4 regions of the Chryseobacterium sp. D764 genome follow, and region 2 is predicted to be linked to each of the others. Evidence: riboswitches for the same ligand, from Rfam matches in the RefSeq annotation. Region 2 holds a riboswitch; each other region holds the start of a gene.

Region 1 (7,821 bases), 1.6 Mb from region 2:
TCCATTGATTAATATTTTTATTTTTTGTGACATAGTTTTTTTAATTAAAATGGAGCATTGAAAGTTTTAATCATAAAAATGAGAATGGAGAACTGATCATTTTTCAAAAAAATATCGACTATTCTTTAAAAACGTTTTGATATTCAATTCTCCATCTCTTTTGATTTTAAATGACTAAAAGATCTACAAATTCATTGACGTTAAGATTCACTAATGTGTCATATTCCAATGAATTTTCAAGGATTGTTCTTTGTTGTTTTTCCGGGAAAATACGAGCAAGATTAACTTTATATTTCTTGATCAGTTCAGGAATACCTTCGTCTCTTCTTCGTTTGTGACCAATAGGATATTCTACCACTATTTCGTCTAAAACAGTTCCGTCATTAAGTTCTACCGTCATCGCATTGGCAATGGAGCGTTTTTCCGGATCATGATAATCTGCAGTAAACTGAACATCTTCCACACATTCAATTTTGTCACGAAGTGCATCAATTCTTGGATCTGAAGCGATGTTATCTTCATAATCGGCAGCCGTAAGTCTTCCATAGATCAATGGTACAGCCACCATATATTGGATGCAGTGGTCACGGTCAGCAGGGTTATTTAACGGACCTTTTTTGTCAATAATTCTAATAGCAGCTTCATGGGTACGGATGGTAATTTTTTTGATATCATTTGTTGTTTTTCCAAGGCCTCTTAAAGTTGCGTGTAATGTCATTGCGGCTTCTACTGCAGTCTGCGAGTGAAATTCGGCAGGGAAAGAAATTTTAAAGAGTACATTTTCCATTACATAAGAACTGTATTCTCTCTGGAATTTGAATTCATTCCCTTTGAAGGAAACATCATAGAATCCCCATGTTTTTGCTGTCAATACAGATGGATAGCCCATTTCTCCTGTTTTTGCAATCAGGGCAAGACGTACTGCCCTTGAGGTAGCATCTCCTGCCGCCCATGATTTACGGGAACCTGTATTGGGAGCGTGACGGTAAGTTCTTAAAGACTGTCCGTCCACAAAAGCCAGTGACACGGCATTGACAATTTCATCACGGTTTAATCCGACCAGCTTTCCTACAACTGCTGTGGAAGCTAATTTTACCAATAAAACGTGATCCAGTCCTACTTTATTGAATGAATTTTCCAATGCCATTACGCCCTGAATTTCGTGAGCCATGATCATTGCTTCCAGTACCTGTTTCATTTTTAAAGGTGATTTTCCTTCTGCAATATTTGTTCTGGATAACCAGTCTGCGGTCGCCAGAATCCCTCCAAGGTTATCAGAAGGATGTCCCCATTCTGCTGCCAGCCATGTATCATTGAAGTCCAGCCAACGGATGATCGCTCCGATATTGAACGCTGCCTGAATGGGATCCAGCTGGAATTGGGTACCCGGTACTTTTGCGCCGTTAGGAACTACTGTCCCTTTTACCACAGGTCCTAAAAGTTTTGTACATGCCGGGTAAGTCAATGCTTCCAGCCCACAGCCGATTGTATCCAGAAGACAGTAGTGAGCGGTCTTCCATGCTAAGTCATTTTTAATTTCGTAATTTAAAACATAGTCTGCAATGTCTGTTAATACCTGATCGGGTTGTGGTCTTTCGTTTGAGATGTGTGAACTCATTTTTTATTATTGAAAAATTTTAATTAATTAAAAGTTAAGAGTGGAAAATTGAAAATGAATTATTGTTTTTTCATTTCCGACATTCTATTTTCCATTATTTCCGGTCGTTGATGGACACAAATTCTTTGTTTTCAGGCCCTGTATAATTGGCACTTGGACGGATAATCTTTCCATCCTGTCTCTGTTCTATAATATGAGCACTCCATCCGGTCACTCTTGAAATGACAAATAACGGAGTAAACATCAGAGTAGGCACTCCCATCAGATGGTAAGAAACAGCGGAGAACCAATCCAGATTCGGGAACATTTTCTTTTCTTCCCACATGATCGTTTCCAATCTTTCAGCAATATTATACAGCAGCATATCTCCTGCTTCTTCAGAAAGTTCTTTCGCCACTTTTTTAATCACGACGTTTCTCGGATCTGAAATGGTATACACCGGGTGTCCAAAGCCAATAATCACTTCTTTGTTCACAATACGCTTGCGAATATCGCTTTCTGCTTCATCAGGAGAATTGTAGCGGCTTTGGATTTCAAAAGCAACTTCATTTGCCCCACCATGTTTAGGTCCTCTCAAAGCACCAATTGCTCCGGTAATTGCAGAGTAAATATCAGATCCTGTTCCGGCAATCACACGGCTGGTAAATGTTGAGGCATTAAATTCATGTTCTGCATAGAGGTTTAACGAGATTTCCATTGCTTTTACCCAGGAATCTGCAGGTTTTTTCCCATGCAGCAGGTGAAGGAAATGCCCTCCTATTGTATCATCATCGGTTTCTACGTCAATTTCTTTTCCATTATGGGTATAATGATACCAATATAACAGACCTGAGCTGAAAGATGCCAGTAATTTGTCTGCAATATCTCTTGCTCCCGCCATATTATGATCATCTTTTTCCGGCTGAATACTTCCGATAGCAGAAACCATGGAACGCATGACATCCATGGGATGAGCCGCTGCAGGAATACTCTTAAGAATATTTCTCACAGAATGAGGTAGCCCTCTCAAAGATTTTAGTTTGGCTTTATAGTTTTTCAATTGTGCTCCGGTTGGCAGCTGGCCGTAGATCAAAAGATAAGCTACTTCTTCAAACTGTGCTTTCTCTGCCAGATCCAGAATATCATATCCTCTGTAATGGAGATCGTTTCCACTTTTTCCGACACTGCAAAGAGCCGTATTACCTGCTGCTACCCCTGAAAGCGCAACGCTTTTTTTAGGTTTAAATGTGGGTTCACTGTTAGTTGACATTATCAATTATTTTGTTTAAAAAGGTTGTCTAATTTTTGTTCGTAGTCATAGTATCCGATGCTTTGATAGAGTTCTTCCCTGGTTTGCATAGTATCCAATACATTGATCTGTGTTCCGTCTTTACGAAGGTGTTCATATACATTTTGAGCGGCTTTATTGGCAGCACGGAAAGCAGAAAGCGGATAAAGGATCAGTCCCACGCCTGCATTTTTTAATTCTTCCACCGTGTACATTCTGATCATCCCGAATTCGGTAATATTAGCCAGCACTGGAACTCCTGCGGCTTCAACAAACTTGTGATAAAAGCTTAAGTCAGGAACGGCTTCTGCAAAAATAAAATCTGCTCCAGCTTCTTTATAAGCTGCTGCTCTTTCCAATGTTTTTTCCAATCCTTCATTAGCAAATGCATCGGTACGGGCACCAATTACAAAATTTTCATCGGTACGGGCATCTACCGCTGCTTTCACTCTGTCTACCATTTCTTCTTTGGTTACCACTTCTTTTCCCGGGCGGTGTCCACAGCGTTTTGCCCCTACCTGGTCTTCAATATGGAGGGCCGCAGCTCCAGCTTTAATCAGTGACTTTACAGTTCTTGCCACATTGAATGCTGAAGGTCCGAATCCGGTATCAACATCTACCATGAGCGGTACATCACAAACATTCGTGATACGCTGAACATCAATCAATACATCTTCCAGCGTGGTAATTCCTAGATCCGGAATCCCTAGAGAACCCGCGGCAACACCTCCTCCTGAAAGATAAATTGCATTAAAACCTGCCTGCTGTGCTAACAATGCATGATTGGCATTGATGGTGCCAACAATCTGAAGGGGACTTTCTTTTCGCATGGCCTCCCGAAATTTCATACCGGGAGACTTCAAACTTTCACTTGTAGTCATTATAATATTTATTGTTTAGTTGAAATTTGTTTTACAGAAAACCATGAACAGGCATCACAATAGCTACCGGCATTGCATGATATGTTAAAAAGGAAATCAAAAAATAACTGATTTGTTTTAATCGATTTTTGTAATCCGGAATTCAGAGCCATTATCTCCGTGCCAATCTGTTTATTTCCAAGTCTGCTGCTGTATGAATAATCGAAATCGAATGGATACATTTTTTTAACTTTTTATATTGATTAAATCCTCATAAAAAGTTCCTGATAAACTTCACAATGCCTGTGAGAAAGAAAAATATGGAAAAGGAAAAATACGATGAATACACGATAATGAAAGAGCATACCACTCCACTACTTATCTGCATCATAAAAATAACACGAGCTGACAAAATATATTGATCCCACTGTTATCCATATCGTATCATACCTGACTATAAGCTTCAGACCGCGAAAGCATCGTCAATTCGAAATAGGCAGGTCTCCTGACTTGTAACAGTTTTTATCGCCCTTCCCATATAACGAGGTATACAGTGGACCTTTTTTGATAAAAACCTTGATGTTACTTACAGTTGCGCGACAGTTCGTGATTTGCACACGATTCCCTTTTAAGACACAGCTAAGTGTAACCAGTTTCGGTTGATAAAGAAGATGTTAAGAACTCCTTGGTGGTAAATATAGGTATTTTATAAAAACATGAAAGATATTTTATGCAAACAATAATTATTTAATCATAATCCATTGATTATGTTATTATTAAAAATACATTCTTCACCCAACAGACATTATAATTTAGATTATCCTGCCCATTTTTTGTTACAAAATCCACAAGATATGTCGTGAAAAAATCAGACAAGTTCAAAGAAACTGTCTACTTGTTATTGTTTTTCATTCTGGAATTGAAGCGTTTTTTAAAACTTTTTTTTTAGCGATAATGGATGCTCATTTTCTGGCTTCAAATGATCTTTTTTATATCATTTTCAGTCAAAAATTTAATCTTTATTCTTCAATCCATTTTCTGAAAGCAGAGGTATTACTCTGGCTTGTGATAAGGTGGATTTTATGTCCTTTTATCTGGATAGACTGTGTATTTCTGTTGTAACGCTCTATCCTTTCAATATGTATTTTCTGAACGATTTCACTTCGGTTAATTCTGAAAAAATCCGAAGGACTAAGCTGATTTTCAATTTCTTTTAGTGTAGATTCATTAAGCAGATGTTTTTTTCCTGCAGTATCAAAAGCAAAGACAATTCCCTCTTCTGCTTCAAAGAAAGTGATCTCTTCAGTATTTACAAAATAAGTTCCCTGATGTGAGGAGACCGTAAATCTTTTTTTATATTTTTTCTCTGGATGACTGTTATTGAGCATTTGCTGAAGTTTTATCAGGACATCATTCTGTTCTGATGCAGAAGTTCTTAATAAAAGAAATTTACCCCATGCTTTTTGGAAACGTTCCTGTGAAAATGGTTTTAAAAGATATTCTATACCATTACTTTCAAAGGCATTCATCCAATACTGATCGTAAGCGGTTGTGAAAATTATCGGGCTTGAAATGTTCACCTGACTGTAGATTTCAAAGGCATTTCCATCCAATAATTCTATATCAGAAAAGATCAGGTCTACTGTTGAATTTTTAAAAAAAGTAACGGCTTCTTCTACGGTATCAATCTCTGCAACGATCTCAACCGGTTCTTCCAATTCGCTGATAAAACGTTTTAATTTGTTTCTGGCAGGAATTTCGTCTTCGATAATTATAACTTTTATCATATTTTTATACTGGAATTATAGGAAGTGTTACTGAAAATCCGGTTTCTGTTTTTAATATTTCTACCTGTCGGTCGGTTAATAACGTATATTGTTCTTTAAGATTGTTCAACGCTCTTCCAGACGTTTTTTTACTGTTACGCTTCGGTATAACATTATTTGAAACGGTTATTGTCTGATCCAGATTTATGGTGACTACAACTGGATTTGTAAGCGTTCCAAGATTATGCTGAACTGCATTTTCCAAAAGCAGCTGTAATGATAACGGGATAATATTTCCTGGGGATCTTATATGATTTATTTCTAATGAATAGGCATTTCCGTATTTGTACTGGATCAGATTAAAATATTTCTCTGCAAAAGCAAGCTCTTCTTCCACTGCTACTAATTTTTTATCGGAAACATCTAAAACATAGCGGTATATCTCTGCAAATTCGTTAAGAAAGTCGGAAGCTTTTCGTTTATCTTCTTCTATGAGCTGGTCCAGAATATTGAGATTATTGAACAAGAAATGAGGATTAAGCTGCGCTTTCAGCTGATTAATTTTACTTTCAGACAATGCATGATCATAAAGAGCAAGCTGTTTCTGATAGTCTGTATTCTTTTTGTAGTAACGGTATGCCAGAAAAAAACTTCCATAAATAAAGCCCCCGATCAAATCTGAAAAAGTGGAAAGAATAACAACTTCCTGATTAAAATTCTTCTCAATCTTTCCAAAAGCAAAGGCAATCAAAAAGCCTATTATCTTCATCACCACAAGATAGGTCAACAGTGATGAACTGAATATTTTAAGGATTTCTGTGATGCTGAATGTTGATGACTTCTGCCAGTTTTTAATGAAAAAATCGATCACAAAAAACAAGATACAGGCACTAATAAGAGTGACAACTGCAGCTTCCGGAGTAAAAATATACCAGTCTAATGTTCTTCTTATCCCAATACGGGTATGAATAGATTGTACATAGGCAAACAAAAGGATAAACAGAAGAAAATACCTGTTTTGATTAATCCGTTTTACAATGGTTTTCATCGGCTTTCTGAATGGTCTTTTTTGCAAAAATAGCCCTATATTTTTACAGGGCTGTTTCTTTGTATTATTTTTTTTTCTTTTCAGGAAATGATGCGGTAACGTTTCCTTCATCATCTAAGAAATCCAGTTTTGCTTCGTTATTTTTATCTACACAGAATCTGGCTCGCGGCTGGCCTTTACTGTCGAATAAAAACAATCCGTTATGTTCATCTTTGGTTTTCCCAAGCATCATTCTTGGTGCTCCTCCAATCAGTCCCTGCTGTTCATATTCTTTATATTTTTTCTGAGCAGCTTCCGGATCTTTTATCTGGTTCAGCTCTGCCATTATTTCCCCGGTTTTTATTTGTGATTCTTTTGATGGGCGGTCATTGAAATAAAGCCCGCTTGCCACTACTCTTTTATCTCCTTTCTTATAATCCTGAGTCAAAAGCTGCATTACCTGATCACCGTTATACTGATCATAAGTAAGGGATAATCCCGAGCTGTGCCCGTTTTTATTTTTCTGCCCATCATAAATAAAACCTCCACATTCTATTCCGTCTTCATTGAAGAAAAGCATTCCTGAGCGTTTTTTTCTTGTTTTATTGGTAGGATTACCGTTTATTTTATCTTCTCCGTTGGGAAATTTTTCTACATTGGTAATGATCATCTTTACAGTACCGTCTTTTTCAACAATATTGATTCTTTCAACATCAATCTCTGTGAATTTCTCATGTCCGTCTGTTTTGAAAGCTGAAGCTGTTAAAAATACAATTCCAATAACTGCTGTAAAAGCAAATGTTCTTAAAAAAATTAATTCTCTGTTCATAGTTTATGATGTTAATTATTTCTGTTTTGATATGTCAAAGTTATTCTATCTGCTTCTGCGGTTCAATCAGAAAACAATGAACTCAGGAAATAAAGAAATGAATGGAGGATTTTTACGGATGAATGAAAGAGATCATTTTTACACGGTGGCACTTCATTCAATACATTGAAAAAATCCGCCAAAAAAGTGACGGATTTTATAGTATTTGAAAGCTGTTGAAATTAATTGACAGCCGGATCAATAAGTTCTGTAGTAAGTCCTAAAGATTTTAGCAGATTTTTATTATCAAAAAACAAGGTTGCAAACCGTTTTCCTTTCTTAAAAATCAGTTTTGAGCCTCCCGGAAATTCACTGTCTGCACCAAGTTTCTGCGTTTTAGCATTGTATTTACTGAACTTAGTTTTGCTGTCCTGCAATGTACTTTTATTCATGATAAGGCCAAATGGAAGTCCTT
Region 2 (7,821 bases):
TACATACATTGGTGATCTTGCTGATAAATTTAATATCTACGTAGGTGACAAGGAAGATGAAGGAGAAAGCCTGAACCACAGCGGAATGATTGCCCTGGTAGATCAGAATGGAAATATCAGATGCAGATATAACAAAGAAAATATGCCGATTCTGTATTATTCAGGATTAAATTATGGAGATCCGGAAGGTAAAACACCTCTGCTGACGGGAAAGTATCACCCTGACAGAGAAATCCTGATTGAGGATATTAAGAAATTATTGAAATAAGGGAGATGGGAGCGCGAAGCTGGAAGCTGGAAGTTCTTCCAGACGGTAAAGCTGTAGCGGTTTTTAGATAGCTATAGAAGTAAATAGAAGTTGAAGGATTTATACTTTAATGCCAATTACTTCCAGCCTCCATCTCCCATCTTCCAGCTTAGCAAAAAAACATTGTTCAACCATAAACAAAAACGTTATGAAGATTTTGAAAATAGCTGCTGTAACTGCAGTTTTCGCGGCCCAGTTTACACTGGCTCAGTTTAAGCAGACACCTCTGCCATACGCTTATAATGCTCTGGAAGGAAATATTGATGCCCAGACTATGGAAATTCATTATTCAAAACATGCGGCAGCGTATGTAGCTAACCTGAATAAAGCAATTACAGGAACTCCACAGGAAAAGGAAACGTTGTTTCAGATTCTTTCCAATGTTTCAAAACTGCCTGCTGCAGTAAGAAATAATGCGGGAGGACATTATAACCACGAACTGTTCTGGACTGTTCTGACCCCTCAAAAAAATACACAGCCTTCTGCAAAATTAGCAAAAGCCATCACTGAAACTTTCGGAAGTATAGAGGCTTTTAAAGAAAAAATGGCTAAAGCCGGAGCGGATCGTTTCGGTTCAGGATGGGCCTGGCTTTCTGTAGGAAAAGATGGAAAATTGTTTGTTTCCTCTACTCCTAACCAGGACAACCCTTTGATGGATGTGGTAGAAGAAAAAGGAACTCCTATTTTCGGAATTGATGTCTGGGAACATGCTTATTATTTAAAATATCAGAACAAAAGAGCAGATTATCTTACCGCTATCTGGAACGTGACGAACTGGAAAGAGATCAGCAGAAGATATGACGAAGCTTTAAGTAAGAAATAGTCTGATGAAATTATTTTACAGCATACTTTTTACTTTATATATGGTGCTAAGACCTTTGGTGCCAGTGGTAGAGTATGCTGTAAATTATGATTATATCATTAAAGTTCTCTGTGTGAATAAATCCAGGCCAGAAATTCACTGCAATGGAAAGTGTTACTTGAGCAAAGAGCTGGCAAAAGCCAATAACGAGACAGAGTCTACTCCTTTCAATAAAATAAAAAACTCAGGACAGAAAATTCTTGATATATATACATTGCCTGAGATAACAGAGGTTATCATTACTGGAAAAATTATACTTTCCAATTTCAACTTTATCTATGAAACAGCATATTCCTTTCTGTTTCTGACTCATATTTTCAAACCACCGGTTTTTTAAGTTAAACCATCACTATTCAACCACAAAAGTCACAAAGCTTACATCAATTAAAAATCAAAGATTTAAAAAAGTGTAAGTGTTCTTATTGTGCATAAAATCTATCACTTAAAAACTTAAGTGTAGGAACTTTTGTGCCTTTTGTGGTAAAAAAGAATGTTTTCACATTACATAATTAGTATTCAACTTAAAAAATCAACAATGAAAATCTATAAATTTTTATCACTATTCTTTATTGCCTTTACTTTATTCTCTTTTGCAGCCTGCGAAAGCAGCAGGGATGACGAAAATCCACAGGATACCACACCCGGAAAACTTCAGATCAAATTTGAAAACGGATTTAATAATGTAGGAGATGTTGTTTTAAATCAGACGGTTCAGACTTCTTCTCAGGGACAAAAACACAATTTTTCGGCTTTAAAATATGTCATCAGTAACATATCACTGATAGACGAAAACGGAAATGAATTTAAATACAATGAAAACAATCCTGATAAAGGCGCTTTCATAGTAGATCAGGCGGATGCGGTAGCCGGAATTATATACCTGAATCTGGATGGTATTCCGAAAAACAATTATAAGAAAATAAAATTCGGATTGGGAATCAGCCAGAAAGCCTACTTACTGGGACAAGATGGTCAAGCGGAATTCTGGACAAAAGCCAAGCAGAAAGGGCTGACGTGGTCATGGGCTGCCGGGTATATTTTTGTGAAACTGGAAGGGAAATATGGAAATGATGCCCCTTCAAAGGAATTTATGAATCATACAGGAAATATGGGAAATGTTACCGCTAATGAACAGGCTGACCTATACCGTGAAATCACATTGAATCTTCCGACAACAGCAAGAGTGACGGGACAAATTCGTCCTTCTGTCCATATTCTTGCGGATCTGAATCAGTTTTTGAGTGGAGATAAAGCGCTTACCCTTACTACAACTAATGATATGTTGATGGGCTCAAACCAGCATTTGGTAGACGTTACCAATAACCTTACCAAAATGTTTAAAGTAGACCACGTTCACAATGATTAATTTTCTTATTAAAAGGATGTTGGTTCTGCTTGTATTGATTATGAGCTGTATTTCCTGTTCTGATGAGGTGATTCAGCCACTGGAAAAAGATGAAGCATACAATCTGCAGTTTCCTTCTTATTTTACGGAAATGACTTTCGATAAATCAATCAATCCGGTAACCAAAAACGGAGTAGAGCTGGGCCGAAAATTATTCTATGAAGGAAGACTTTCCCGAAACAATACCATTTCATGCGGCTTCTGCCATATTCAGGAAAATGCTTTCACCCATCACGGACATACCGTAAGCCATGGTGTGGATGACAGAATAGGAATCAGAAATGCGCCACCCATTCAGAATATGGCTTTTTTGAAAAGATATATGTGGGACGGTGTTATTCATAACCTCAATGAACAACCGATAAGCCCTATTACAGATGTCAATGAGATGGACAGTTCTATACCGGAAGCCATTTCAAAAATAAAAGATGATCAGAAATATAAAAAACTTTTCAGGGAAGCGTACGGAGATGAAACCATTACCGGAGAAAGAATTCTAAAAGCACTGTCACAGTTTATGGCTTCTTTAATTTCTGCAGATTCAAAATATGACAGGTTCAGGCAGGGAAAAGAGCAGTTTACTTCTACAGAATCTCAGGGAATGGCTTTGTTCGGACAGAAATGTGCCTCTTGCCATAGCGGAGAATTATTTACCGATGAAAGCTTCCGTAATACAGGAATGTATTATAACACCGAGTTCAAAGATGCAGGGCGTTACAGAGTTACTCTTAATCAGGTAGACTGGATGAAATTCCGTGTTCCAAGTTTGAGAAACGTAGAATATACAGCACCTTATATGCATGACGGAAGGTTTTACACATTAGATGCTGTACTCAATTTCTATTCAGAACAGGTGGAAGATAATGCGAATCTTGATCCTCAGCTGAAACAGAATGGTCATACAGGAATAGCCATGAATAGTCAGGAAAAACAGTCGATTATTGCTTTCCTGAAAACATTGTCCGACAAAAGTTTTATATCCAATCCAAAATTTGCAGAATAAATTATAGAAAACATGAAGAAGATTATAGCAATACTATGTTTAATGGTATTTAGCCTGAGCCAGGCAAATCTGGTTAGAGACAGTATGTATATTGCTCAGAATGGCTTTAGCAGAATTGATTTTGATGATGACTGTGATGCATGCGGTTGTGCGGCCGGTAACGGATCATCCGGTTTTGAATCTTTGCTGAATCCACAGTTTATCGGAATCAAATATTTTGCACAGCATTACAAAGCAAAAGAAAATTTATTTGTAAAAGATCTTACACAGGATCAGTATTTTAATACCTTACAGCTTTGGGGAAAAATTCCATTGACTAAAAAACTAAGTGTATATGCAAGTCTGCCATTTCATTTTCATGAAAAAAGGACTATGCAGGGAGATATCAAAATCAACGGAATCGGAGATCTGAACCTGATGGGAATCTATCAGCTAATGAGCTCTAAAGATAATTTCCATCACGTGAGCGGAGGTTTGGGCGTGAAAATTCCTTTGGGAAAGTTTGATGAAAAAGGAGCATCCGGAGTCAATCCGAGTTTTCAGTTGGGAACAGGAAGCTGGGATTATCAGGCGGCTTTGAATTATAAATTTCAAAAGAATAAAGTAGCTGTATTGGTCAATACAGACTATACAATCAAAACGGAAAATAAGAAGAATTACCATTTCGGAAACCAGTGGAACTACGCTGCAACAGGATTTTATCAGGTTGCAGGAAATGAAAAATCTATCTTTTCTGTAAAAACCGGAGTGCAGGGAGAAGTGTATGCTCAGAACAAGCAGTTTGATGAAGCCCTGCCCAATACAGCCGGAAGTGCATTGTATGGGAAGATTGGGTTTGAAGCCTCTTATAAAAAACTGAGCCTGGGAAGTGAACTCATGCTTCCTATGTATACCCATTTGGCTGGTGGTGATATTGAAGCAAAATCCAGATTTAGTATTTTCCTGAATATCGGAATTTAAATAAAACCCCTTTTTAATCATGTTAAAGCTCCTTCGGGAGCTTTAATTGTTTATGAATCATGATTTTAATTGGGGGTTAGGAATAATTTTTTATCTTTGCCGAAATTTGGTGAGCCCTAAAAAGCTCTTAAAAGGGAATCCGGTGAAAATCCGGAACAGACCCGCTGCTGTAAGCTCCGCACCAAGATTTTTGAAGAATATATCCACTGTTTTTTAATGGGAAGGATTTCAAAAATGGAGTAAGTCAGAAGACCTGCCAGAAAATAATCGTTTGACGCTTTCGTGGAATAAAGCTTAGGACATCAATGATTCTGTGCAGTGACAGCTGTGCTTTGTCGTTGTATTCTTATATCCATTAGCGTCTTCATTATCCTAAATGAGCTAATGGCGGCAAAACTAATTACTTCTGCAATTCATAAAGCTGTTTTCACAATACTGGTGTTAACATCTCACCTTTTGTCTTCTCAAACCAAGAAAAAAGACAGTGTTCAGGAAGAATCAATCAAAGGGATCAACCTTTACAAGAAAAACTTCAAAGAAATTCTTCCGGCACAAACCCTGCAGGGCGAGCAGCTGGAAAGACTGAACAGTCATTCTGTAGCAGATGCTCTTCGGTATTTTTCCGGTGTTCAGATCAAAGACTATGGAGGGATTGGCGGATTGAAAACCATTAATGTCCGAAGCCTCGGAAGTCAGCATGTAGGCGTTTTCTATGATGGAATTCAACTGGGAAATGCACAGAACGGACTGGTAGATCTGGGAAGATATTCTTTGGATGATCTGGAAGAAATATCATTGTATAACGGGCAGAAAAGCGAGATTTTTCAGCCGGCAAAAGATTTCGGTTCTTCGGGATCTATCTATTTACAGCCTAAAACGCCTGTATTTAAAGGAATAAAGAAAACCAATCTTGTGATAAGAGCAAAAAGTGCCTCCATAGACCTTTTTAATCCGTCATTCCGATTGGAACAGAAAATTTCAGACAGAACTTCTGCCAGCTTCAGTGGAGAATTTCTGCAAAGTGATGGGATTTACAGATTTCGGTATGCCAAGAAATATCCTGATGGACAGCAGGCTTATGATACAATTGCAAAGAGGCAGGACTCAGATATCAAAGCGAAACGTTTTGAAACTTCGTTAAACGGAACTTTAAATAACGGAAGCTGGAATGTAAGAGGCTATGGTTATATTTCAGACCGTGGAATGCCGGCTCCTATTGTGAATGGCCGTTTTGGAGGAAGAGGAGCAAGACTTTCTGATGAAAATTATTTCGTGCAGGCCAATCTTCGGAAAAAACTGTTTCCCAGATTTGAAACTCAGCTGAAAGCAAAGTTTGCCTACGATTACACTCATTTTATGGATACTGTTCGCTCGCAGTCTATTATTCATACCGATAACACCTATATCCAACGAGAGCTCTATCTTTCCTCATCCAATATCTATTCTATCACATCCAATTGGGATGTCAGTCTGAGCGGGGATTTTCAGTACAATAATCTGGATGCCAATCTGGATAACTTTTCTTATCCTACACGTTACACTACATTGGTTGCATTGGCAACAACGTATCAGTGGAACAGATTCAAGATCCTGGGCAGCCTTTTAGGAACTTTTACTTTTGAAGAAGTAAGAAAAAATAAAAGACCCGGAGACAGCAGAGAATGGACCCCAGCTGTATTTATGAGCTACCAGCCTGAAATAATTCCTGAACTTACTTTAAGAGCTTTCTATAAAAGGATTTTCCGACTGCCAACCTTCAATGATCTGTATTACACTAATATCGGAAATACTTACCTGAAGCCGGAATTTACCAATCAGTATGATGTAGGATTTACGTATCAGAAGAATTATAAAAACCGATTCTTTACATCCTTTTATGCTAAAGTAGACGGTTATTACAACAAAGTACAGGATAAGATTGTTGCAGCCCCTAACGGAAGTATGTTCCGCTGGCTGATGATGAACCTTGGACGGGTTGAAATCATAGGTGCTGACGTGAATGTTCAGGCAGAAATGCAGTTAGGAAAAGTAAAACTGAGACCCTTGCTTTCCTACACTTACCAAAGTGCAAGAGATATGACAGATCCGGAGGATACATTCTACCGAAATCAGATTCCTTACACACCATGGCATAGTGGCTCCTTCACCCTGATGGCGGACTATAAAGACTGGAGTTTCAATTACAGTGCGATGTATGTAGGAGAAAGGTATGATGTGAACCAGGACAACATTCAATACAATTATGTACAGCCTTGGTATACCCATGATCTGTCTGTTCAGAAAAAATTCAACTGGGCGAATCATCAATTTAAAGTAAGCCTTGAGATGAATAATATTTTCAACCAATATTATGATGTAGTGATCAATTATCCGATGCCGGGCAGAAACTTTAAACTTATTCTAAACTTTACCTTATGAGAAAACTAAACTTTTACTTTTTATTTCTTGTCTTAGCTTTTCTTAGTTCATGCCGTACGGATGATATTATTGTCCGCCAGGAAGTGGTAGAGGGACTTCCATCAGAAAATACAGCAATCAAAGGTTTCTACATGCTGAATGAAGGAAATATGGGAAGCAACAAATGTACCTTGGACTTTTTTGATTATACCAAAGGAACCTATTACAGGAACATCTACGCGGAGATTAATCCGAATGTTGTGAAAGAACTGGGAGATGTTGGAAATGATATTAAGATCTACGGAAGCAAGCTGTATATTGTTGTCAATGTTTCCAACAAGATTGAAGTGTTGGATGCCAAAACAGCCAAACGTATTACTTCTATTCCATTACAGAACTGCCGTTATTTAACCTTTAAAGGAGGGAAAGCTTATGCCAGCAGCTATGCAGGTCCGGTAGCGGTTAATCCAAAAGCACCCAAAGGAAAAATTGTGGAAATTGATACAGTTTCTCTTTCCATCCAGCGTGAAGTGGTAGTAGGGTATCAACCGGAAGAAATGGAAATTGTAGGGAATAAATTATTTGTGGCCAATTCCGGAGGATACAAAGCTCCTGATTACGACAATACCGTTTCTGTAATAGACCTGAACACTTTTACTGAAATCCAAAAATTAAATGTTGCGATTAATCTTCACCACATTAAAAAAGATAATTACGGTGATCTGTACGTGAGTTCAAGAGGAGATTATTATAACGTTCCTTCCAGCCTATACCTTATAGATGCAGCAACAGGAATTGTTAAAAAAGATTTCCACCTCGCAGTGAGTGAAATGACAATCGTTAATGATAAACTCTATTTCTACGGAAATGAATTCAATTACAACACA
Region 3 (7,821 bases), 1.7 Mb from region 2:
AGCTGATGATTCAGAGTGGTATTCTGGTTCCGGTTCATCCCAAATCTGAAATGTTTTTCTTTGAGAAAGTCATGACCGATATTGGTGATAATCAATCCATTGAAAACCACCTGTCGACTTATTCATCCAGATTGAAGAAAATGTCCGGAATCATCCGTGAGGCAGATGCCAATACGCTTCTATTGATTGATGAATTTGGTACCGGTTCTGATCCTGAACTTGGAGGTGCGCTGGCAGAAAGTTTCATGGAGTTTTTCTACGACAAAAAGAGTTTTGCCATTATTACAACGCACTACACCAATATTAAACTGGTGATAGAACAGCTTCCCAATGCCCAGAACGCAGCAATGCTCTTCAATGAAGAAACACTGGAGCCGATGTATAAGCTGGAAGTAGGCCAGGCAGGAAGTTCATTTACTTTTGAAGTTGCAGAAAAGAATAAAATCCCAAGATTTATTATCCATTCTGCGAAGAAAAAGGTAGAGCATGATATTGTTAACCTTGATAAGACTATTGTAAAGCTGCAGCAGGAGAAATTTGAAGTTGAAAAGCTGAAATCTGATCTTGCAGAAAGAAAAGAATCTGTAGAAGATAAGCGTGACAATCTTCAGAAACTGAATGATCAGCTTCAGCAGAAACTTTTCAATTTCCAGAAATTATATGAGGAGGAACACCGCAAGCTTCAGTTCGGGAATAAGATTGAAACATTCATCGACAGTTATACAAAGGGAAAATCCAGAAAGGATGTTGTAAAAGACTTTGTAAAGCTTCTTGAGCAAGAGAAATTCAGAAAATTGGGCCATGACAAAGATGAAACAAAACGCCTGCAGGTTGTTAAGAGAAAAATTACTCAACAGCTGAAAAAGGAGGAAGTCATTGAAAAAATTGCAGAAACCAATGAAAAACTGGAAGAACAGCGTAAAAGCGACCGTGCTCTTTGGATGAAGATTGGACAGCGTGTTCGTATTACAGGAAGTACCAGTGTAGGAACTATCGAAAAGATTTCCCGAAACAAAGTGATTGTTAATTACGGAACTTTCAAAACAACAATTAATGCGGATGAACTTGAGAGAATCTAATTAATCCGAAAATTAAGTAAATGCAAATAACAAGGGAGAGTGCCAGAAGGTGCTCTCCCTTTTCTATTTAATCCTAAATTTTTTCTATTTTTATATAAAACTATAATTTATGAAACCATTAAAAGCACTTTCAGACCTTTTACCAATACCCAGTTATACGATTATTATTCTATGTTTTTTCTTTCCGTTTTTCCTGATAAAATGTGGAGATACAACATTAATGTCTGTCAAAGGAACTGATCTTATAACAGGAGTTTCCAAAAAGGCTATCAATGAGCGAATGAAGGAAAGCCTCAAAAAAAGCTCACCTTTTGGCGCCGCACTTGGAAATGATAAAGCAGAAGCAGATACATCTTCAGACACAGATATTGAATATTCGCCTCTGAACGAACCCAAGAATAAAAAAGACAAGCAAAACATTCCTCCTAACCCATTGATCATCATTGCATTTTTGGCTGCTATTGCAGGAATTCTTGTTCAGGTGATGAAGAATGTCAGAAAGAAATATCTGTATCATATTATTCTTTCTATTATAGGACTCGCCTCTTTACTTATTTTTTATCTGACATTTCAATCTAATATGGAAGGATTTGGAAATAATAAAATAGCGATGGGATTTGGAAGTGATATTTCGATCAGCTATGGTTTCGGGACTGCGTTTTATCTATGTTCCGTTTTATATCTTTTCGTTCTTTTATTCTATGGGATCTTTTCTTACTTTCTGAAAAATAATCCCCAAGCCATTTATGGTTCTACACAACAAAATACAGAATCTTAAAAACTATATTGCAGATAAAAAAAGAGTGTTTTTTCAAACACTCTTTTTTCATTTTATTTCTTAATGAATTTTAGTCGGGTTACTCTTTCTCTGTCTTTCAGCTGGATGAAATAAACACCTTTTGAAAGGTGATGAAGGCTCACTTTATGATCTGAAACTTTACCTTCTCCTGTTTTTTGTCCCACAGCATTATAAATTTCAAAATTTGCTGCTTCTGAAGTGCCGGAAATATTTAAAATATCAGATGCCGGATTAGGATAAATTTCAGGCTGTACAGATTTTACTGATTCTCCAACGCTTAGTGTGAGATTTATAATATCTACCCCATAATCTTCAACCTCGCCATAGGTGAATGTCCCACAAGCATCTGTAGGTGTAGTTTGACTTGAAACCACTCGCATTACAGTACCACACGTTGTCAGTGTTGCAAAACTTGGAATATTAAATACAGACACAGCCGGAGCTGCCTGAGTAACATTATTGGCAACCATTACTCTTTCACTGGATTCAAAAATGCCGTTAGCATTGAGATCTATCCATGCAGTTACCGTTGTTGTACCTGGAGTTCCGGTCCAGCTATTACTTACCGAAAGTTTATTGCCCACACTTCCTACAAAAAACTTTATTCTACGGCTTACATCGCTTCTGTAATCTGTATAGTTGGATGAGCCGGAGTTGCTGACCATGGGAGCCGTAACCCCTGTGGAGTTTACTGTCACATTGGAAATATGCATCATGCTGGTATCTGTAGAAGCGCTTGCACAGTAATTGATGACTGTTGTAAAAAATATAGGAGTGGACCATGTTCCCGTTATCGTGTTACATATTTTTGCAACTTGTACTTCATAAATTGTACAGGGCTCTAACATACCAATAGTAAACACATTTTGCCCAGACAATCCCGTTGCTATCATCCAGGTGGTACTGCCAGCTTTCCGGTATCTTACATAATTGTTCGGAGTATTTGGGTCGGCAGTCCAGGTAACCGTTGCGGAAGTAAGGCTAACATTTGATACCACAACATCTGTTGGAGCATTTGTATCACAATAAAATAAAGATTTTGATCCTGCTTCTATCTTGTTTTCTGCCTGAAAGCTTGAAATACCCAAAATAAAAGAGAATACATAAAGTAGTCTTTTTGTCATGTTTATTAGTTTTTAAATTCTCCTGAAAAATAGAGCATTTTTTGAAATAATTCTTATAAATATTTCATTTATTGTTATATTTTATCAATACATTTTAAATTACAAGCCAAAAATCACACCTATTATACAAAATAATCCCATAAGATATCTGCATTTTTAATCCATCTGAAACAAATACAAGATTTTAAAGAACTGCAATGGTATAAATTATCTCCTGAAAAGCATTTAATTTATATATTTGGGGGATCAAAAAATTTTCATGATGACTTTCATAAACAAAGCATTCTATTTATCCGCTTTCAGTATTTTATCTATAGCCTTTGTAAAAGGGCAGAATAAAGTTCCTTTCGGAGTTGTAAAAGCTGAAGAAGGATATGCCAATGTACGGGTTCATAAAGACAATTACAGAAAAATTGTAGATAAGATCCGTATGCGTAAAGGAGATGTATTTGTTTATGTAAAACCTGCTCCCGGAGAAACAGAGTGGATCTGGATCAAATATCCTGAAAAACAGGATGAAGACAAACCATTTGTACGTTATGAAACACTGGACAAAGAAGGAATGGTCAATAAAGAACGTATTGCTTATATAGACCAGCTTCCGGCCTATACTCCCTCCAGGTCCAAAAACGGAAAATCACTTATTTTCACAGATAATTCTGATCCAAAAGTTCCTACTGCCCAAAGAAGCAAAGTTGTGATTGATATCTACCCTTCCAATGCCGGCTACCGTAAAAAGGAAAAAGATGCGGAAGGAAAACTTCTTACCATTGATAAAGTAAAACCTTGGGGAATCGGAAATGATCTTCCTGAAGGAATGACTGAGATCAAATCAATCAGAGTACAACAACCCGGAAGAGGTTCTGTCTTTGTAAGAGAAGCCATCAAAAACATGTTCCAGCCTACTATGGATTTTGAGAATATTGGCGTAACATCCCTGGACACCGATAATATTTTCTTATACATGATAAACGGTTCAGGAGAAAACAGATACACCACGCTGTGGACCATCAAGAAAGGAAGAGTAATCAGCCAGATTATTTACCATAATCCGGAATAAATTCATTATTTTTGCACTCGAAAAGTTTTACGCTTATTCATCACAGGAATTGGTTCTGCATCACTGCAGATTAAAAGGGAACCGTGTGAAAATCACGGACTGTCGCGCAACTGTAAGTAACTGAAATCTTTATCAAAGATCCACTGTGCGAGGCATGGGAAGGAGATAAAAGATGTTACAAGTCAGGAGACCTGCCTATTTCTTTAAACAAATAACTTTCGCGATTTGAAGTTGTATTGATCTGATGGATTGTTTCAGGGGGTTCTTTAAGTTCCTGTCATTATTCTGTTGTTTTAATATCGTTTTCATTTCGCTTTAATTAATAATGATATATGACTACAGAAGAAAGAATTGAAGCATCCGAAACCAGAATCTTTAAAGCGGTTTTCCCTAACACAACCAATCATTACGATACCCTTTTTGGTGGTACGGCCATGCAGCTGATGGACGAAGTAGCTTTTATTACAGCCACACGATTTGCCAGAAAAAGAGTGGTAACAGTGAGCAGTGACAAGATCGATTTCAAGAAACCTATTCCAGCCGGAACTATTGTTGAACTGATTGGCAAAGTTTCATACGTAGGAAAAACAAGTATGAAAGTAAATGTTGAGATCTATACCGAGCAGATGTATTCCTATGAAAGAGAAAAAGCCATTGTAGGTGATTTTACTTTTGTAGCGATTGACGAATTCAAGAAACCAATCCAGATACTATAAATGATAAATTTTCGGGCGGCCAAAGGCCGCCCGAAAATTATTCTATTTTCAATAAATTTATTTCACAACTTTTTCAGTTTCCAGGCTTCTGCTCAGCAGCAGTTCAAAGGCTTCTCCCATTTCATCCGATGCTCTGCTGATAGCATTTTCAAGCATATTCCGGATTTGTTTTTCTGTTACTCCGGCTTCCGTCCAGCTTTTTCCTGAAGTATGAGAATTTAAGATAAATGGCATAATTCTGTCGATTCCACAGGCAAAAATAGCATCCGGTGTTTTCTCATCTTCAAACTCAAGCCATAGATTGAAGAACTCTGTACGCAAAGGCTCATCCAGGATACCGAAAATCTTTTGTGCAGATGCTTTCTCTCTGTCAAACTTCCCTACCATTGCTTTTTCATCAAAAATAAAGGTATCCCCAGCTTCTATCTCTACCAAATCGTGAATGGAAAGCATTCTTATCACTCTCAACAGATCAATATCTGCACGGTTTTTAGCATATGGATAAAGAATCTGAGCCAGAATGATGATCTGCCATGAATGTTCCGCAGTATTCTCTCTTCGGGAATCGTCAGCATTATAATTTCTTCGCTGTACATTTTTCAAGGCATCCACTGCCAGGATAAAATCAATCTCTTTCTGAATTTTCATCTTACTTTTCTCTATTATATTGTTCTGAAGGGTACACCTTTGTTTTGGTTACCCACTTATTATTGATCTTTTCTTTAGTGATCACTTTTACGCGGCCTTCTACCGTCATATCTTCTTCTTTTTCAAAGACTTTATCAAGTCCTTTATTGGGAACAACAGCATATTCAGTGGTAAAAATATCACAACAGCCAGATTTTCCATAGGAGATCAGGCGCTTACGTTTCACATCCACATCAAAAATATCAAGAGCACTGGACGCAAGATCCGTAAGTTCTTTACTCTTCACAAATGCCATTCTTGTACTGTTGAATACATAAACGTCATAGGAAGCAGCGCTATAGTTTCCCATATTCCCGTTCCTTACCGCTATATCTTCAGTTCCGTCAAAATTAAAATCATTAATGATTACAGAGTTCTGTTTATTTGTCAGCTGGATCATTTTTCCCAGCCTGGGCTTTTCAGTCTGATCTGTTTCCAACACCAGATTATCCGATGCAAAAGTCTGTACCTTTGTATTTTTATGATCAAACAATTCTACAGTTCCTTTGCCGCTGCACCGGTCATCATAGCAATTTTCTACCTGGATGATTGCATCATAATTCTTTGATGCATTTTTAACCTCAAACTGATATTGTCCGAAACATGCAGGCCCCAGTAAAACAAAAGCCGGTAAATGTTTATACTTATTGAATAAATTCATGGTAATAGTAAGTGATTTAGGTGTTTTTTTCCTAACAAAAATACGAATCATAATACCGATCTCAAAATTCCGGCCTTATTATCTGTAAGGATCTGAAACATTTTAACAGCCTTTAAATAAAAGAGTGTTCAGTAATAAGAAGCTATTTCCCGCTATACGCTCATACTCCTCGCTCCGTACCTGAACCCAAGCCGCTGTGAGGTAACCGCTGCTATCGGGGCTATATCTTGGGTAATGAGCAATAATTAATGAATGATAACTTTTTTTCTCTTTATTTCTTTCATTTTCATTTAAAATTTAAACATTTTTTGATCAAATTCATTCTTATCAAAATTCATAGTAAAATTTATAAATCTGATTATCAAATATTTATACTATTTATTTTAAAAATTTCACTACTTTGTATTGCATAATACCATTTTATTTACATATCTTTGTAATGTAAAATCGAAATAGGTACAACTAGCTAGGTTCCGAACTTCGAAAATTATATAACTAATTAACAAAACTTATCAAAGATGAATACCGAAAATACCAAAGCGCAAATGCGAAAAGGAATTCTGGAATTCTGTATTCTAAGTCTCATCAATAATCGCGAAATGTATGTTTCTGATCTTATTGACGAACTGAAAAAAGGAAAACTGGATGTAGTGGAAGGAACCCTCTACCCTCTTCTTACAAGACTTAAAAACGGAGAGTTTCTCTCTTACAGATGGGAAGAATCTACAGGAGGACCACCCAGAAAATATTATCAGATCACAGAAAAAGGAAAACTTTTCCTGGATGAACTTCAAAACACATGGAATGAGCTGACAGCCTCAGTAAAAAACATCACCCAACAAAATTAAAAAACAAAGCTATGAACAAGACACTCTCAATAGGACTCGCAGGTTTTTCTTTTACAATAGAAGAACACGCATATATAAAGCTCAGCGATTACCTGAATGCTTTGAGAAGCTCACTGGATGCTTCTGAAGCTGATGAGGTAATGCATGACATAGAAATAAGAATGGTGGAGATATTCAAAGATTCTCTGGGAAAACGTGAAGTAATAAATGATACCGATGTAGAAAAGGTAATCGCACAGATCGGAAGCCCGGAAAAAATTGAAGAACAGGAAGAGGCTTATTTTTCTGAAAAAACATCTACCAGAAATACCAATTCAGGAACTTATTATTCCGATAAAAAACAACTGTTCCGTGACCCGGAAAAACAAAAAGTAGCAGGGGTTTGCGCAGGTTTAGCTCAATATGTAGGAATGGATATTACCGCAATGAGAGCAATCTGGCTGGGAATCTTTGTATTAGGAATTTTTACAGCAGCCATTTCATCTTCACTGATCGGTCTTTTATATGTAATCCTTTGGATCGTACTTCCAAAAGCTGAAACAGCAGCAGATTTCCTGAAAATGCAGGGAAAGCCTATGAACTTCGACAATCTTAAGAATGAGTCTAATAAATTGGTTCAGTTTGCCAATGAATCTACTCAGAGGGTCGGAGAAATATACAACGAAAACAAACCTTATATCAACAATGCAAGCAGCGGAATCTGGAATGTTTTCAAGTATATCGTAGGAGGATTCTTCGTATTGATGGCTGTAAGCAGCATTATCGGAGTATTTGTATTATTCGGTCTTTTCGGAATGGATACAGACTTTCCTGGTGCCAATGAAATAAGATTCTATATGGATGACCA
Region 4 (7,821 bases), 1.6 Mb from region 2:
GGTGATGTAAGAAAATTACATGATGCTATTATTGCGCAGCGTAAAGTAGATGCTTCAAAGGTTCCACAGGACTGTTTCGACTTCTTTTCAAAAGAATATCAGGTAGACTATGCCATTCATACATATCCAAAACCTGTCATCGTCTGGGGACACGGAATCGTTATGGGAGGCGGAATTGGTTTAATGGTAGGAGCCTCACACCGCATCGTTACAGAAAAAAGTAAACTGGCAATGCCTGAAATTACAATTGGACTGTATCCTGATGTAGGGGGAACCTGCTTTTTGAATAAAATGCCTTCCGCCTATGGAGTTTATTTAGGATTAACAGGCGCAAGACTGGATGGAGCAGATTGTAAATTCTTAGGACTGGCAGATTATTTTATAGAATCTTCCTCAAAAGAAACTGTTCTGAATGCCCTTCAACAGGTAGACTGGGACGGAGCATCTCATAAAACTGTTTCCCATATTCTCGAAAATATTTCAAAAGAAGTCATTATTCCTGAGTCTCAGGCGGAATTACACGCTTCTTTTATCAAGCAGTTTGAAGAAATCAACTCTCTGGAAGATTTCAGAAAAATATTGATCAGCCATAATGATAAAGATGAATGGATTAATAACGGTGTGAAAAGCTTTGAAGCCGGATCTCCAAGTTCAGCGCACATTATTTTCAGACAATTGAAACAAGGTAAAGATCTAAGCCTTGAAGAGGTTTTTCAATCTGAACTGAATCTGTCGTGTCAGTGCTGTATCCACCCTGATTTTGCAGAAGGAGTAAGAGCATTATTGGTAGACAAAGACATGTCTCCGAAATGGCATCCCGCAACATGGAAAGAGATTACGGAAGAATGGATAGATTCTTACTTTAAAGAATTGAAAATGGAAAATGAAACATTGAGAATGGAGATTTAAGTATTGAAAATAAGACTTTTATGACATTCATAGATGTTTTTAATCAATAGAGAACTTTGAACCCTCAACTTTAAACTTTAAACTAAAAATTATGTCAAATATAGCATTCATAGGATTAGGAAATATGGGTGGGCCAATGGCTATTAACCTGATCAAAAAAGGTCATCACGTTGTGGGTTTTGACCTTTCGGAGGAAGCTTTGAAAATACTGGTGTCAGAAGGAGGAAAGGCTGCAGGATCTGCTGTGGCCGCTTCTGAGGATGCAGATGTAGTGATTTCAATGCTGCCTTCCGGAAAACACGTAGCTGATCTTTATTCAGAAGATTTTATGAGCAGCCTGAAACCAAACACATTATTAATTGACAGCAGTACCATTGATGCAGTTACAGCCCGTACAGTGGCTGAACTTGCTGCTTCAAAAGGCTGCAGAATGATAGATGCACCCGTTTCCGGAGGAACTGCCGGAGCTCAGGCAGGTACACTCACCTTTATTGTGGGTGGTAAACAGGAAGACTACGAAAAAGCCAGGCCGATACTCAAGTGTATGGGACAGAATATATTTCATGCCGGAGAATCCGGGGCGGGTCAGGTTGCTAAGATCTGTAATAATATGCTGTTGGCCATTCACATGATCGGAACTTCAGAAGCTATCAATCTGGGGGTGAAACATGGTCTTAATCCTCAGGTTTTAAGTGAGATTATGCAGAAGAGTTCCGGGAAAAACTGGTCCTTGGATGTTTATAATCCCTATCCGGGAGTAATTGAAAATGCTCCGGCTTCCCGTAATTATTCTGGTGGTTTTGCCGTAGACCTGATGACAAAAGATCTGGGCCTTGCTGCAGAAGCGGGTTTGGAAACCAAAACATCTACACCTCTTGGCAATACCGCATTGAATTTGTACAGAATGTGGAGCGAATCCGGAAATGGAAAAACAGACTTTTCAAGTATTATTCAATTTCTAAACAGAGACCTTTAAAAATTGAATAGAAGGTAAATACTGTCTATGATTACTTTTTAATAATTATCAACTATCAATTAAAAAAATGACTTTCGAAACATTATTATATCAACAAAACGGACCTGTCGGAACGCTGACGATAAACCGTCCGCAGGCATTAAACTCCTTGAATGAACAGGTTTTACAGGAACTGAAATCATTTGCCAGCAAGATAAGATCAGATAAAAATATCAGAGTATTAATTATTACCGGTTCCGGGGAAAAAGCTTTTGTTGCAGGGGCTGACATTAAAGCCATGCAGCAAATGACTCCCGCAGAAGCAGAGACTTTTTCTATTGCTGCACAAACTGCTTTTAATGCTATTGAAGAACTTCCGTTTGCTGTGATCGCTGCTGTGAACGGTTTTGCATTGGGAGGAGGGTGTGAACTGGCATTATCCTGTGATATTATCCTGGCTAGCGGGAAAGCAAAATTTGGACTCCCTGAAGTGACATTAGGATTATTGCCTTGTTTTGGCGGAACCCAGCGTCTGCCAAGAGCTATCGGATTATACAAAGCAAGGGAAATGGTTTTCTCCGGAGAATTTTATTCCGCAGAAGCTTGTAAAGATTTTGGTTTTGTCAATCATGTTTTTGCGCCCGAAGAATTACTCAACGAAGCTCAAAAACTGGCAGAAACAATTGCCGCAAGAGGACCTGTAGCTGTGGCAAAAGCAAAACAGTCTTTAAATACAGGATTTGAACTGCACATTACGGATGGGTTAAAACAGGAAGCTGCATTATTCGGAGAGTTGTTTACAACAGAAGACCACCATGAAGGTATCGGGGCATTTATAGAAAAAAGAACCCCGGACTTTAAAGGAAATTAATACATTGGAAGATAGAGAATTGAAAATAGCATGGTTTAAGTTAAGTATCATTTTCCATTTTCAATTCTCAATTTTCCATTTTTATTATATGGTGATTCCATGATTGTTTTTCACCTCAGCCATGACAAACGTACTGTGAGTGCTCCCTATAGAATCTACAGATCCCAGTTTATTAAACACAAAATCCTGGTAATGTTTCATATCCCGTACCTGAACTTTCAGAAGAAAATCAAAATCTCCGGAAATATTGTAGCATTCTGCAACTTCTTCAATTTCTAAAATTTCTTTCACAAAATCATAACCTACAGATCGGTCGTGAATTTTCAGCTTAATCTGACAGAAAACCGTAAACCCACGGTTGAGTTTTTCAGCATCAAGAACAGCGGCATATCTTTTCACAAACCCTTCCTGTTCCAATCTTTTTACTCTTTCAAAAACAGGTGAAGTGGAGAGGTTCACTTCTTTAGCAAGCTCTTTAACGGTCAGTTTTGCATTTTTCTGGAGCAGCCTCAGCAGCTGTACATCCTTATCATCGAGTTGTTCCACAGAATATTATTCTTTTAGATTATAAAAACAGTCAAATGTAAAGAATTATATGCTTTTTACTGTGTTTTTTAAAGTTTATTTTGCTTAATTAATTAGCTTTTATTGTGTGTTTATTCTGTATTGTTAATTTTACACAAGATTAAAAACTTTTACTGATGACTATCATTACAGGTAAAAGTACAGTTCTTTAGAGATACTTCATCAAACAGGAAAGGTTTTACGTAACGTAGATTAATAGGGAATCGTGTGAGAATCACGAGCTGTCGCGCAACTGTAAGTAACATACCAAAGGTTTCTGTCTTAGTATATCCACTGCCAAAAGCGGGAAGGATGATGGAAACTGTTACAAGTCAGGAGACCTGCCTTTACTGAATTGACGATGCTTTCGCGGTCTGAAGCTTTGGGTCATACAGATGATATATCGGATTTATACACTTTCTCTGTAAGGGAATTGTATTGTTTGTTATATCATGATCCTGAAATTTTTATCCGTTAAAACATTACGAAGCATTTTTAAAAGACTTTACCATTAAGTTTAATTAAAAAGTAAAAAAAATGCAAACTCACATTCTGGGCTATCCGCGTATTGGTAGCAAAAGAGAACTCAAAAAAGCCTGCGAGCAATATTGGTCAGGTAAAATCCTTTTGGAAGAACTTCTGAATACGGGCAGAAATATCTGTAACCAAAACTGGAACATTCAGAAAGAAGCCGGTATAGACCTTATTCCCTGTAATGATTTTTCATATTATGATCAGGTATTGGATATGAGTCTTGTGGTAGGGGCAATTCCCACACGTTATCATGAAGTAGTGCTTAAAAAAAACAATTCTGAGCTGGATCTTTATTTTGCCATGGCAAGAGGATATCAGAAAGAAGGACTGGATATCACAGCGATGGAAATGACAAAATGGTTTGATACCAATTATCACTATATCGTTCCCGAGTTTTATAAAAATCAACAGTTTAAACTGAGTTCAGATAAAATTTTCAATGAATTTGCAGGAGCAAAGCAGGCAGGAATCAATGCAAAACCGGTCATTATCGGACTAGTTTCTTATCTGTTGTTAGGAAAAGAGAAAGAAGAAGGATTTGATAAACTGGATCTCGCTGGAAACCTTCTTTCCGTATATACAGAGATTTTAACAAAACTTCAGGAGCAGGGTGCAGAATGGATTCAGTTTGATGAACCTTTTCTGGCATTGGATTTAACGGAGAAAGCAAAAGAAACATATCATTTTATTTATACCGAAATAAGAAAACGCTTTCCGAAACTGAAATTTATTATTGCCACTTATTTTGACGGATTAAAAGATAATGGATCACTTGCGGTATCACTTCCTGTGAATACTTTACACATTGATTTGGTTAGAAACCCTGAACAGTTAGATGATATTCTGAATGTCATTCCGGAAAGCTTAGGCCTTTCATTGGGTGTGGTTGACGGAAGAAATATCTGGAAAAATGATTATGAAAAGTCTTTGTCTTTCATTCAAAAAGCAGTTGAGAAATTAGGATCTGAAAGGGTTTTAATTGCTCCTTCCTCTTCATTACTTCATTCACCTTGTGATCTGGATTTTGAAACCACACTTAATCCGGAAATTAAAAACTGGCTGGCTTTTGCCAAACAAAAAGTGGCAGAAGTGGTAACGCTTAAAGAACTGGCATCCGGAACAGAGAATAAACAGATTCTTGCCGCTTTTGAAGATAATAAAAAAGCAATTGCAAGCAGAAGAACATCTTCTCTTATTCATAATGATGACGTGAAGCAAAGAGCAAATGCGGTTACTGAAAAAGATGCTCAAAGGATAAATACTTTCAAAATCCGTAAAGAAGAACAACAGAAAGTACTGCAGCTTCCTTTATTCCCAACAACAACCATTGGGTCATTCCCGCAGACCACTGAGGTAAGAAGCTGGAGAGCAAAATTCAAAAAAGGAGAGCTGACGGCAGAGCAGTATGATACCTTACTGAAAGAAGAGACCCAGAGAACGATTAACTGGCAGGAAGAAATAGGGATAGATGTATTGGTTCACGGGGAATTTGAACGTAATGATATGGTGGAATATTTCGGAGAGCAGCTGGAAGGTTTTGTATTTACAAAAAATGGCTGGGTACAAAGCTACGGAAGCCGTTGTGTAAAGCCTCCTGTGATCTTCGGTGATGTTTCCCGCCCGACACCAATGACGGTATATTGGTCCCAATATGCACAATCCCAGACTGAAAAATGGGTAAAAGGAATGCTCACAGGTCCTGTTACGATCTTACAATGGTCTTTTGTACGTGATGATCAGCCCCGTTCAGAGACGTGTAAGCAAATTGCTCTGGCTATCCGTGATGAGGTTGCGGATCTTGAAAAAGCAGGAATCAGAATTATTCAGATTGATGAGCCTGCGATAAGAGAAGGGCTTCCATTAAGAAAGACAGACTGGCAGAACTACCTGAAATGGGCCGTAGAAGCTTTCAGAATTTCAGCAAGCGGAGTGGAAGATGCTACACAGATTCATACCCATATGTGCTATTCGGAATTCAATGATATTATTGAAAATATTGCTGATATGGATGCAGATGTGATTACCATAGAATGTTCCCGTTCTCAGATGGAACTGCTGAATGCTTTTGCAGATTTCAGATATCCGAATGAAATTGGTCCCGGAGTATACGATATTCATTCCCCAAGGGTTCCGTCAAAAGAAGAAATGATTGAACTGTTGAGAAAAGCTCAAAACGTAATTCCTGCCAATCAACTCTGGGTAAATCCGGACTGCGGACTGAAAACAAGACACTGGGAAGAAACAGAAAAAGCTTTGATTGCAATGGTGGCCGCAGCTAAAGAAGCCTCCGTAGAATATGCACTTTAAAAAAACTTTAAAATAATTATATTCAACAATTCAGATCGTGTTATGATTTTCATAGCACGATCTGTTATTTTAAAAGGATAAAAATAGGGTGATCATTTAATATTCTATTCATTTTTATATAGTATTTTTGCTGCCCGATGTATTTTGACAGATATGAGTCTTAAAAATACATTGAAAAACTGATAACCAACGATACATTTAAATATGAAAGAATCATTTTCTGAAATGAGATCAGAAACCTACAGCCCGGAATACATAGCCAGAATAAGATGGAGTATTGTCATTCTTTTTGCGGTCATTGCTGTTGTTTTACTGGGATTTTTTATTGATGCTGTTTCACATACTTCTACAGATACCGCATCTGACATGATCTTCTTTTTATTCTTTTTGATTACTGGCCTGCTGGCAGGGTGGCTGGCTTATCAAATGATCAGAAATCAGGATGAGAAAATCAGTGGTCTGCTGATCAATCATCAGGGAATCCTGTTTCTCAACAGAAAAGAGAAAATACTGTCAGAAATTAAATACCAGGATTTGATCAAAAGCAAGGACTCCTATACAAAAGATATTTATTCAGAATCTCAGAATCTCGGAAAATATAGTAATTTCAGAAAAAATCTATATGTTCATGAAAAAGATGAAACCGGAAAACCCAAAAAGAAACTGATCAATCTGGATGTGATTCCACTTAAAAACCGGTATGATCTTATTGGACATTTTCTGAAAGGAGTACAGACTTTTCGCCCCGATCTCAAAATTGATTCTGAGGTTTACAAGGATTTTTATCTTGATGAAAAAACATTACGCTATGCTCCTGACCATCTTAAAAGCGATATGAAAGTGAAAATTATTACAATAGCTGTTGTCATTCTGGTGATCATCGCTTTCAGATACATTTTTTTAGATGAAGTCTAAGTTATTTTGCCTGTAATGAGCTTGGTGGATAGCCAAACTGCTTTTTAAATGCAAAGGAGAAATGAGATAAATTTTCAAAGCCCAAATCCAGATAAATATCGGAAACCGATCTCTCTTTTTGGGTAAGCAGAAAATGAGCTTCCTTCAATCGCCGAAGCTGCAGCCATTGTCTTGGCGGTATCCCGAATATCTTTTGAAAATCTCTTTTAAAGGCAGACAGACTTCGCCCTGTTAAATAAGCAAATCGTTCTACATTGACATTGAAATGAAAGTTTTTGTTCATAAAAGTTTCAATATCTATTTTGTAAGGCTCAGAAAAATCAAATAAAATATCTTTAAGACCCGGATCATCACTCAGCATCAGAAGTAAAGCTTCTTTCTGTTTGAGACGCAGAAGTTCTGTAGAAGCAGGAAGTTCTTCATAGGCCAGTAAAGAGTACATAAAAGAAGTTAATGCCTTTTGATCCGGTTTTATAAAAGCCGGAATATTATCCTTCTTCTCTGCCTGATAGCCATACTCACGGCTGAAATCACGTAAGATGGCTTCATCAAAATAAATGGTTACCGTTCTTATCTCTCCATCTTTAGGAGGGTATTTTGCAAACTTCAGGAGACGGTTTTTTCTTGCAGAATAAAGTTCCCCTTCTTTAAATATCGTCTTTGTGGTACCGTCATTCAGTTCCATTTCCCCGGAAATAACCAGTCCCAGACTATGGATTCGTGCAAATTGTTCTCCTTCCCTGAATTCTGAAAAATGACAGGAGTA

What was found. Region 2 has a riboswitch for cobalamin ahead of KYG33_RS16695 (TonB-dependent receptor plug domain-containing protein). Riboswitches for the same ligand answer to the same signal wherever they lie in the genome.
Region 1: linked by a shared signal. The riboswitch ahead of prpB (methylisocitrate lyase) and the one ahead of KYG33_RS16695 (TonB-dependent receptor plug domain-containing protein) in region 2 are both predicted to bind cobalamin.
Region 3: linked by a shared signal. The riboswitch ahead of KYG33_RS08700 (acyl-CoA thioesterase) and the one ahead of KYG33_RS16695 (TonB-dependent receptor plug domain-containing protein) in region 2 are both predicted to bind cobalamin.
Region 4: linked by a shared signal. The riboswitch ahead of metE (5-methyltetrahydropteroyltriglutamate--homocysteine S-methyltransferase) and the one ahead of KYG33_RS16695 (TonB-dependent receptor plug domain-containing protein) in region 2 are both predicted to bind cobalamin.

What each region holds. Positions count from the first base shown of each region.
Region 1 covers NZ_CP079219.1:361,028-368,848, reverse strand. The annotation lists gene KYG33_RS01555 (CoA-acylating methylmalonate-semialdehyde dehydrogenase) at 1-33, opposite strand, end outside; gene KYG33_RS01550 (bifunctional 2-methylcitrate dehydratase/aconitate hydratase) at 167-1,618, opposite strand; gene prpC (2-methylcitrate synthase) at 1,713-2,867, opposite strand; gene prpB (methylisocitrate lyase) at 2,870-3,766, opposite strand; cobalamin riboswitch at 4,223-4,414, opposite strand; gene KYG33_RS01535 (LytR/AlgR family response regulator transcription factor) at 4,765-5,532, opposite strand; gene KYG33_RS01530 (sensor histidine kinase) at 5,537-6,586, opposite strand; gene KYG33_RS01525 (hypothetical protein) at 6,624-7,367, opposite strand; gene KYG33_RS01520 (hypothetical protein) at 7,589-7,821, opposite strand, start outside.
Region 2 covers NZ_CP079219.1:3,682,391-3,690,211, forward strand. The annotation lists gene KYG33_RS16665 (SCO family protein) at 1-268, shown strand, start outside; gene KYG33_RS16670 (superoxide dismutase) at 456-1,130, shown strand; gene KYG33_RS16675 (hypothetical protein) at 1,135-1,506, shown strand; gene KYG33_RS16680 (MbnP family protein) at 1,705-2,535, shown strand; gene KYG33_RS16685 (cytochrome-c peroxidase) at 2,552-3,577, shown strand; gene KYG33_RS16690 (transporter) at 3,590-4,537, shown strand; cobalamin riboswitch at 4,628-4,813, shown strand; gene KYG33_RS16695 (TonB-dependent receptor plug domain-containing protein) at 4,922-6,955, shown strand; gene KYG33_RS16700 (YncE family protein) at 6,952-7,821, shown strand, end outside.
Region 3 covers NZ_CP079219.1:1,934,381-1,942,201, forward strand. The annotation lists gene KYG33_RS08680 (endonuclease MutS2) at 1-1,079, shown strand, start outside; gene KYG33_RS08685 (hypothetical protein) at 1,189-1,857, shown strand; gene KYG33_RS08690 (GEVED domain-containing protein) at 1,911-3,002, opposite strand; gene KYG33_RS08695 (hypothetical protein) at 3,262-4,062, shown strand; cobalamin riboswitch at 4,096-4,276, shown strand; gene KYG33_RS08700 (acyl-CoA thioesterase) at 4,395-4,778, shown strand; gene KYG33_RS08705 (HD domain-containing protein) at 4,836-5,426, opposite strand; gene KYG33_RS08710 (XAC2610-related protein) at 5,428-6,126, opposite strand; gene KYG33_RS08715 (PadR family transcriptional regulator) at 6,645-6,974, shown strand; gene KYG33_RS08720 (PspC domain-containing protein) at 6,986-7,821, shown strand, end outside.
Region 4 covers NZ_CP079219.1:372,078-379,898, forward strand. The annotation lists gene KYG33_RS01565 (enoyl-CoA hydratase/isomerase family protein) at 1-909, shown strand, start outside; gene mmsB (3-hydroxyisobutyrate dehydrogenase) at 1,001-1,885, shown strand; gene KYG33_RS01575 (enoyl-CoA hydratase/isomerase family protein) at 1,953-2,735, shown strand; gene KYG33_RS01580 (Lrp/AsnC family transcriptional regulator) at 2,820-3,281, opposite strand; cobalamin riboswitch at 3,477-3,663, shown strand; gene metE (5-methyltetrahydropteroyltriglutamate--homocysteine S-methyltransferase) at 3,837-6,140, shown strand; gene KYG33_RS01590 (hypothetical protein) at 6,345-7,055, shown strand; gene KYG33_RS01595 (helix-turn-helix domain-containing protein) at 7,057-7,821, opposite strand, start outside.